2 linked regions of the Lujinxingia vulgaris genome follow. The protein of the gene in region 2 interacts with the protein of the main gene of each other region in a pairwise test. Links are inferred from orthologs where the notes say so. Each region holds a gene or a part of one and is shown on either strand. Other genes may lie near its edges.

What was found.
Region 1: the proteins of clpA (region 2) and FRC98_RS10825 interact in binary tests that used the Escherichia coli proteins (3 or more experiments, as listed by UniProt). The link is inferred for Lujinxingia vulgaris from one-to-one orthologs.

The regions. Positions count from the first base shown.
Region 1 is NZ_VOSM01000004.1:388,170-392,368, forward strand. Bases 173-4,063 are described here. They hold FRC98_RS10825 (CHASE domain-containing hybrid sensor histidine kinase/response regulator family protein), read right to left. Parts: upstream 3,754-4,063; coding sequence 373-3,753; downstream 173-372. Other genes in these bases: FRC98_RS10820 (FG-GAP repeat domain-containing protein), read right to left, coding at 173-249; FRC98_RS10830 (Glu/Leu/Phe/Val dehydrogenase dimerization domain-containing protein), read right to left, coding at 3,759-4,063. In the rest of the region: more of FRC98_RS10820, read right to left, coding at 1-172; more of FRC98_RS10830, read right to left, coding at 4,064-4,199. UniProt on the Escherichia coli protein: Member of the two-component regulatory system UvrY/BarA involved in the regulation of carbon metabolism via the CsrA/CsrB regulatory system. Phosphorylates UvrY, probably via a four-step phosphorelay.
Region 2 is NZ_VOSM01000004.1:157,831-161,173, reverse strand. What follows is about bases 24-3,058. They hold clpA (ATP-dependent Clp protease ATP-binding subunit ClpA), read right to left. Parts: upstream 2,680-3,058; coding sequence 367-2,679; downstream 24-366. Other genes in these bases: FRC98_RS09980 (ATP-dependent Clp protease adaptor ClpS), read right to left, coding at 2,800-3,058; FRC98_RS09990 (mevalonate kinase family protein), read right to left, coding at 24-226. Also shown: more of FRC98_RS09990, read right to left, coding at 1-23; more of FRC98_RS09980, read right to left, coding at 3,059-3,108. UniProt on the Escherichia coli protein: ATP-dependent specificity component of the ClpAP protease. It directs the protease to specific substrates. It has unfoldase activity. The primary function of the ClpA-ClpP complex appears to be the degradation of unfolded or abnormal proteins.

The sequences.
Region 1 (4,199 bases), 230 kb from region 2 along the record:
GGCGCCCTCGGCGTCGCAGACCTGCACGGAGTCACCGCCGATGCATTGCGACTCACCCGGCTCACATAGCTGCTCCTGGCAGCGCCCGTCGCTGTCGCAGTAGGAGCCCTCCTCGCAGGGGGTGTCCTCATCGCAGCTCACGCACCCCTCGCCGGTGCACTGGCTCGGGGCCACATCATCGGAGCAGCCCAGAGTCCACACCAGCGCCGCGCCCACCAGCAGCACTCGCCACACATACCATCGCGCCATGATCGCCATCCTCAATGAGAACATCCTCGCTCACCGCGGCAGAATGGCGCGGCGGGCATTCGCATATCGACTACGCGCGATAGCATAGCAAAACCCGCCGGTGATGGGCCACCACAGCGACGTTTAACGCGGGGGTGAGGGTGTGACGTTGCGGTGATCATCGCCCTCATCATCCTCGTCCTCGTCGCGGGAGTTGGAGAAGGAGTCCGGCGGGGAGGCGGCGCCGTTGTGAGAGGAGGTCTCTGAGGCTTCGTCGTGGGCGCCTTCGAGAAGTTCCGATCGGAGCGCGGCGTTGAGCTTTGAGGTCGCCTCCACCAGCTGCTCATAACGGGGCGGCGCCTGCTCCAGCGCGTCATCTTTGCCCATCATCTCCAGCTGTTCGGCGAGTTGACCGACCTGGCGAGCGCCGAAGACCAGGGCGCTGCCTTTGATGGTATGTGCCAGCCGGCGAACCTCCCGGGCGTTGCGCTGGCCGAGCGCGGCCTGCAGCTCGCGCAACCAGCCCGAGGACTCGTCCACAAAGAGCTGCGCCAGCTCCCGCAACAAGTCCGGGTCGCCGCCGGTGGAGCCGGCCGCGATCTCGGGATCCCAGAGCCCGGAGCCGCCCTGCTCCTTCTGCTCCGGTGCCTCTTGCGACGCAGCTTTACGCTGCGACCGATCGTCCTGCTGCCCGGGTTTTGCCTCACGCATACCGACCTCCTCGCGCTCTTTTTCCTCACCCGACGCCGCCTCGGGGTGTTCTCCCTGCAGCGGGCGCCACTTCTCGATGACCCGCATCAGCTCGTCGGGTTGCAGGGGTTTGGCCAGGTAATCATCCATGCCTGCGCGCAACATACGCTCGCGGTCGCCCTTCATGGCGTGGGCGGTCAGCGCCACGATGGGCACCGCGCGCTCCCCGGGCCGCTCGGCTTCCAGCTCGCGAATGCGGCGGGTAGCTTCAAAGCCGTCGACCCGCGGCATCTGGATGTCCATCAAGATTAAGTCATAGCGCTGCGGATCGCGCTCATAGGCGTCGATGGCCTCCTGACCGTCGCGGGCGAGTTCCACGCGGTGGTTGCCCCTGGCGAGCAGACCGCGGGCGACCTTCTGGTTGACCTCGCTATCCTCCACCAGCAGCACACAGAGCCCCTCGCCAGCGCGGGCCTCGGTCTGAGCCACGGTGATCTCGCTGGCTTTTTTGCCCTCAACCACACAGCTGACCAGCGCCTCATAAAGATCGGTGGGTTTGACCGGCTTGGAGAGCCAGGCGCAGAGCTGGCCGACCTCCTCGCCAGGTTCCTCCTCTGCAGCCTCCCCGGAGACGGCGCCTGCCGACGAGAGCACAATGATCGCCGGCTGATCGCCATTCGCCGCAAGAACCTCGCTGGCCAGCACCAGCCCTGACTCCCGGGGCATCACCACATCGAGAATCAACGCGTCGAAGGCCTCATCACGCTCGGCGATGAGCTCACGAGCCGCGTTGACTTCACCAACGACCTCGGCCTGCAACTTCCAGTCGGCCAGCAACACTCGCAAGAGCCGACGGTTGACCGGGTTGTCATCGACCACCAGCACGCGCCTGCCCAAAAGCTTCGCTTCGCCCTCCTCGCGATGCTCCTGGCTGAGTTCGAGTCGAAGCGTAAAACGCACCTCGGTGCCCACACCCTCTTCGCTCTCCAGCTCGATATGACCGCCCATCAACTCCACCAGCTGGGTGGAGATGCTCAAGCCCAGGCCCGTGCCCTCATGCTCGCGGCGCGAAGAGGCATCGGCCTGCCGAAAGGCCTCAAAGATGCGCTTCTGCTCCTTTTTGGGAATGCCCACCCCGGTGTCGCGCACCGCGATCTGCACAATGACCTGATGATCGCGTTTTTCCTCACAGCTGACGCGCACCTCAATCTGACCGGTCTCGGTGAACTTGATGGCGTTACCCACCAGGTTGATGAGCACCTGACGCAGCCGGTCCGGATCGCCGATGACCGCAAAGGGCACGTCGGGGCTGGCCGAATACACAAGCTCCAGCCCTTTTTGAGAAGCGCGCGTGGCGAGCACCTGCAGGGTCTCGGCGACGGTGTCGGTGAGGCGAAACTCACGGCGGTCCAACTCCAGCTGCCCGGCCTCGATCTTGGAGAAGTCCAGGATGTCGTTGAGCAAGGCCAGAAGTCCGCGCGCGGAGCGGTCCAGAAGGGTGAGGTACTCGCGCTGTTTGGAGTTCAGCCGGGTCTCTTTGAGCAGCTCGGCCATGCCGATGATGCCGTTCATGGGCGTGCGGATCTCGTGGCTCATATTGGCCAGAAAGCTGCTCTTGGCGCGGGTGGCCTCGACGGCTTCCTGACGCGCGCGGGCCATCTCAATGGCGATGGTGCGCATCTTCTCGCGGTGCTCTCGGAGTGAGGCGGTGCGCTCATCGACCAGGCGCTCGACCCGCTCGGTGCGCCCCAGCGACGTGCCCACGTAGAGCACGCTCAAGATCGTGACCAGCAGCCCGCTGAAGAGAAAGACCTCCGGACTGCTGTCGGTGCGCTCGCTGACATAGGCCTCTGTAGGACGCGCGACGAGCGCCCAACGCGGCCCGGGAAGATCGAGGCGGCGGTCGTAGATAAGCCCCTGCTCGGCGGCCGTCCTGCCCCTCCAGATCACCTCCCCGGCTCCGGCCTGCTTTTGCTCGTCCAGAGTCTCTTTGGTCGCGCCCGACCAGGCGTAGACCGGTCGAGGTTCGCCATGGGCGCCCTCGTCAATGAGCTCAAACTCAATGTCGATCGGCGGACGCACCTGCATCGCCTCAGCGATCGACTCCTGAACGTGCAGCACTGCGACCACAAACCCCTCAAAGCTGCCCGGATCATCTTCGGGCACGCTAAACACCGGCGCGAAAAGCCCGTAGAGGATCGATCCGGGGGCCGCCCCCACAAGGTCCAGCGGACCGGCCATCACGACCACGTTTTGTGAACGGGCCTTCTGCATCGCCCCGGCTGCCCGCGGCACCGCCAGCCAGTCGATCCCCAGGGGCATCGGCGTCTCAGTGGGCCAGGCATAAAACATCGGCGAGTAGAGCGAACGATCGCCGGCGACGCGCACTTTTGTATCGCCCGTCTGCTCCAGGATCTCGTAGGGCCGCCCCAGCTCACCGGTGCCCTGCGCCTCGTGGCCGGCGCGCGCCTCCCGGGTGACCTCCGGCGCCCAGGCCATCAGCGCCACCTGCTGGCGCCCCTTCAAAAAGGTGTTCATAAACGCGTCGTACTCTTGTCGCTCCACACTGTAGGAGCCCTGATGAAACGCGATCACCCCCTGAAGGATCTGGCGTTTGTCGATCAGCCGGCGCTCCACGCTGTCGGCGTAGAGCTGCGCGTCGCGATGAAACTGACTCTGCACATGCTCGCGCTCTTTGAGCGTCAGCCACCACCACCCGGCCGCGCTGGCCAGCACACCGACCAGGCCCACCAGCACCATCAGCCAGCGTCCCGGCCGCCGCCACCTTGAGCGGGTTGTGGCCTTTCCCTGCTCACCCGCCATCGTCTCAAGCATCCAACTCACGGAAAGAGCCCCCGCATCAGCTTGGCCCGCGCCACCCGATCCACACCCGCAATGAGTGCGGCGGTACGAAGATCGACTTTCAGCTCCTCCGACTGCGCCACCACCCGGCGGTACGCCTCCTGCAGAAGTCGACGCAGCCGCTCATTGACCTCAGCCATCGTCCACATCGTATTCTGAATGCCCTGCACCCACTCAAAGTACGAGACGGTCACCCCGCCGGCGTTGGCCAGAAGGTCGGGGAGCACGGTGATGCCCCGCTCGGTCAGGATATCGTCCGCCTCGGTGCTGGTAGGTCCGTTGGCCCCCTCGGCCACAAGCTCGCATTGCAGGCGCCCGGCGTTCGACGCCGTGATCTGATTCTCCACTGCCGCCGGCACCAGCACATCGCATTTGAGCTCCAGCAACTCGGCGTTAGTGAGGCGGTCGCCCTGCCCGTA
Region 2 (3,343 bases):
GGGCGGCGTCGCCGTCGGTGCGCTGCAGGGCGTTGAGCGCGGCGCGGGGCAGGGCGAGCTCGGCGGAGAGGTCGGCGCCGACAACGCGGTAGGCGTTCTGGCCGGGGGTGAGGCGGGCGGTGACGCAGCGCCCGGTGGCCTGCACGAGCGCGCGGGCACCGCCGAGGACGGCGTATTCGCCGAAGAGGAAGAGCTTTGCGGGGGCCGATACAGCGGGCGCAGGCATGGGAGGTCGCCAGAAGAAGAGGTCTGTTGAAATGCCCGCGCCGAGCATCCGACTGAAAAGGTCGGTCGGAGCGCGGCGTGGGGAAAGGGCAGCGGGTTCAGGACGTCAGGGCGCGCCGGCGGTCGGCGCGCCTGAGAGCATCAGTCGCTCTCGTTGGCCATAGCCTCTTCCTGAACATTGTCGGGGAAGAACTCGAAGGCCAGCGCGTCGTCCTTGACGCCGACCTGGGCTTCGCCGCCTTCCTGGAGCGCCCCGAAGAGGATCTCTTCGGCCAGGGGCTGTTTGATATGCTCCTGGATGACGCGGGCCAGGGGGCGGGCGCCGAGTTTTTCGTCGTAGCCGCGGCTGGCCAGCCAGGCGCGGGCGTCGTCGTCGAGGGTCACGCGCACGTTGCGGTCGCTGAGCTGGAACTCCAGCTCGTCGACGAACTTGTCGACCACGCGCATGATCACGCTCTGCGGCAGGGGCTTGAAGACGATGACCCCGTCGAGGCGGTTGCGGAACTCGGGTGAGAAGGTCTTTTCGAGCGCCTTATTGCCGCGCGAAAGATCCATACGCTGGTTAAAGCCCACCACGTTCTGGGCCATCTCGTGGGCGCCGGCGTTGGAGGTCATGATCAGGATCACATTCCTGAAATCGGCCTCTCGCCCATTATTGTCGGTGAGTTTGGCGTTATCCATCACCTGCAAGAGCACGTTGAAGATGTCGGGGTGCGCTTTTTCGATCTCATCGAGCAGGAGCACCGCGTGGGGCGTCTTGCGGATGGCCTCGGTGAGCAGGCCGCCCTGGTCGTAGCCGACGTAGCCGGGAGGCGCGCCGATGAGGCGGCTCACAGCGTGGCGTTCCATGTACTCGCTCATGTCGAAGCGAATAAAGCCGATGCCCAGGGCGGTGGCCAGCTGGCGCGCAACTTCGGTTTTACCCACGCCGGTGGGGCCGGCGAAGACGAAGTTGCCCACGGGTTTGTCGGGGCGGGTCAGGCCGGCACGGTTCATCTTGACGGCGGTGACCACCGCGTCGATGGCGTCGTCCTGACCGTAGACGGTCTCTTTGAGCGAGGCGCGCAGTTGGTGCAGGCGATCTTTCTCGCTGCCCTGAACCTTGAGCTGCGGGATGCGCGCGATCTTGGCGACGACATCTTCGATATGATCGGCGTCGATGGTGTTGGAGGCCAGCTCTGCGCGGTGGATGCGGTGGCGCGCACCGGCCTCATCGATCACGTCGATGGCCTTGTCGGGAAGCGCCCGCTCGGTGATGTGTTTGGCGGCCAGATCGGCAGCCATATCAATGGCCTCATCGGTGTAGACCACGTCGTGGAAGGCCTCGTAGTGGCGCTTGAGGCCGCGCAAGATCTCGCGGGTCTCCTCGATGGTGGGCTCAACGATGTCGATCTTCTGGAAGCGACGGGCCAGGGCGCGGTCGCGATCGAAGCTTTTTCGGAACTCCTCGTGGGTGGTCGAGCCGATGCAGCGCAGCGAGCCGTCGCCCAGCGCGGGCTTGAGGATGTTGGAGGCATCCATGGTGGAGCCGCTGGTGGCGCCGGCGCCGACGATGGTGTGGATCTCGTCGATAAAGAGGATGGCGTTTTTGCGCTTCTGCAGGGCTTTGATCACCGCCTTGAGGCGCTGCTCGAACTGGCCGCGGAACTTGGTGCCGGCCAGAAGCCCGCCCAGATCCAGCGACCAGATCTCGGCGTCTTCGAGCACCGAGGGCACCTGGCCGTGGGCAATGCGGCGGGCCAGTCCCTCGGCCACCGCGGTTTTGCCCACGCCGGGGTCGCCGACGAAGACCGGGTTGTTTTTGCGGCGCCGACACAGCACCTGAACGGTGCGCTCGATCTCGGAGTCGCGGCCGATGAGCGGATCGATGCGGCCCTTTTTGGCGCGCTCGACCAGGTTGGTGCAGTAGCTCTCCAGCGGGTTTTGCACCCCGTCGGTGTCTTCTTCCTCGTCGATGCGCGGGGAGGAGTCTTCCCAGTCGGGCTCGTCGTCGAAGGAGTCGCCACTGCGATCGTCTTCGTCCAGGCGGCTGACGCCGTGGCTGATGTAGGAGACGACATCGAGGCGGCTGACGTTCTGGTTCTCCAGAAAAAAGACCGCGTGGCTGTCCGGCTCACTGAAGAGGGCGACGAGGACGTTGCCGCCGTTGACCTCGGTCTGTCCGGAGGAGCGCACGTGCATGATGGCGCGTTGCATCACGCGCTGAAAGGCCACCGTCTGCACCGGCTCGGCGCTGATATCGGCGGGGAGGCGGTCGAGGTTCTCTTCGAGAAAGCCGTCGAGGTCGCGGGTGAGCCGGTCCACATCGGCGCCGACATGGCGCAGGATGCGGCGAGTGGTCTCGTCGTAACATAAGACGTAGAGCAGGTGCTCCAGGGTGAGATACTCGTGGCGGCGCTGCTTGGCCTCACGGACCGCCGCGAAGAGGGCGATTTCGAGATCTTTTTGAATCATGACCTAAGGCTCCGGCGAGAGGACCGCAAAGGGGTAGAGGGTGGTCTCAAGGCGCAGCACACTCCGCCTTATCTTTAGAGGGACGAGCAAAAACACAGCTACCACGGGTGATGCGAAAGGCTACTCCGGCTCCATGGTGACCATCAGCGGGTGGCCTTCGCGTCGGGCCATGGTGATGGTCATCTCCAGCTTGGTTTCGGCAACCTCCCGGGGGTAGATGCCGGCGACGCCGCTGCCGTGGTTATGCACGCGCAACATGATCTGGGCGCTCTCGGCGGGGCTTTTATGAAAGACCTGCTCTAAGATCTGAACGACAAACTCCATGGTGGTGTAATTGTCGTTATGAAAGATCACCTTGAAGAGCCGGGGTTTTTTGAGCCGGGTTTTCTTCTCGGTAACGACATCACTATCCCAATCGTGCTGACTCAATTGCCTACTCCCATGTATGCCAGGGTGTGCGCTGAGGGGCTTTCAGCCTGGCGAAAAAGCCACAGCGGCGAAAAAAGCGCATCAGGACACCTTCGGGTCAACGACACCGGCGTAGCGCGGCGCGCATCTGCGTGCGCGGGCGCGGACGCACCGGGGCAGATTCGATGGCTGGTTTCCTCCCCGATCCTGTCTTGCCGTTGGCGTCGCTGGCCCTTACTTACAAAGCTAAGCGCCG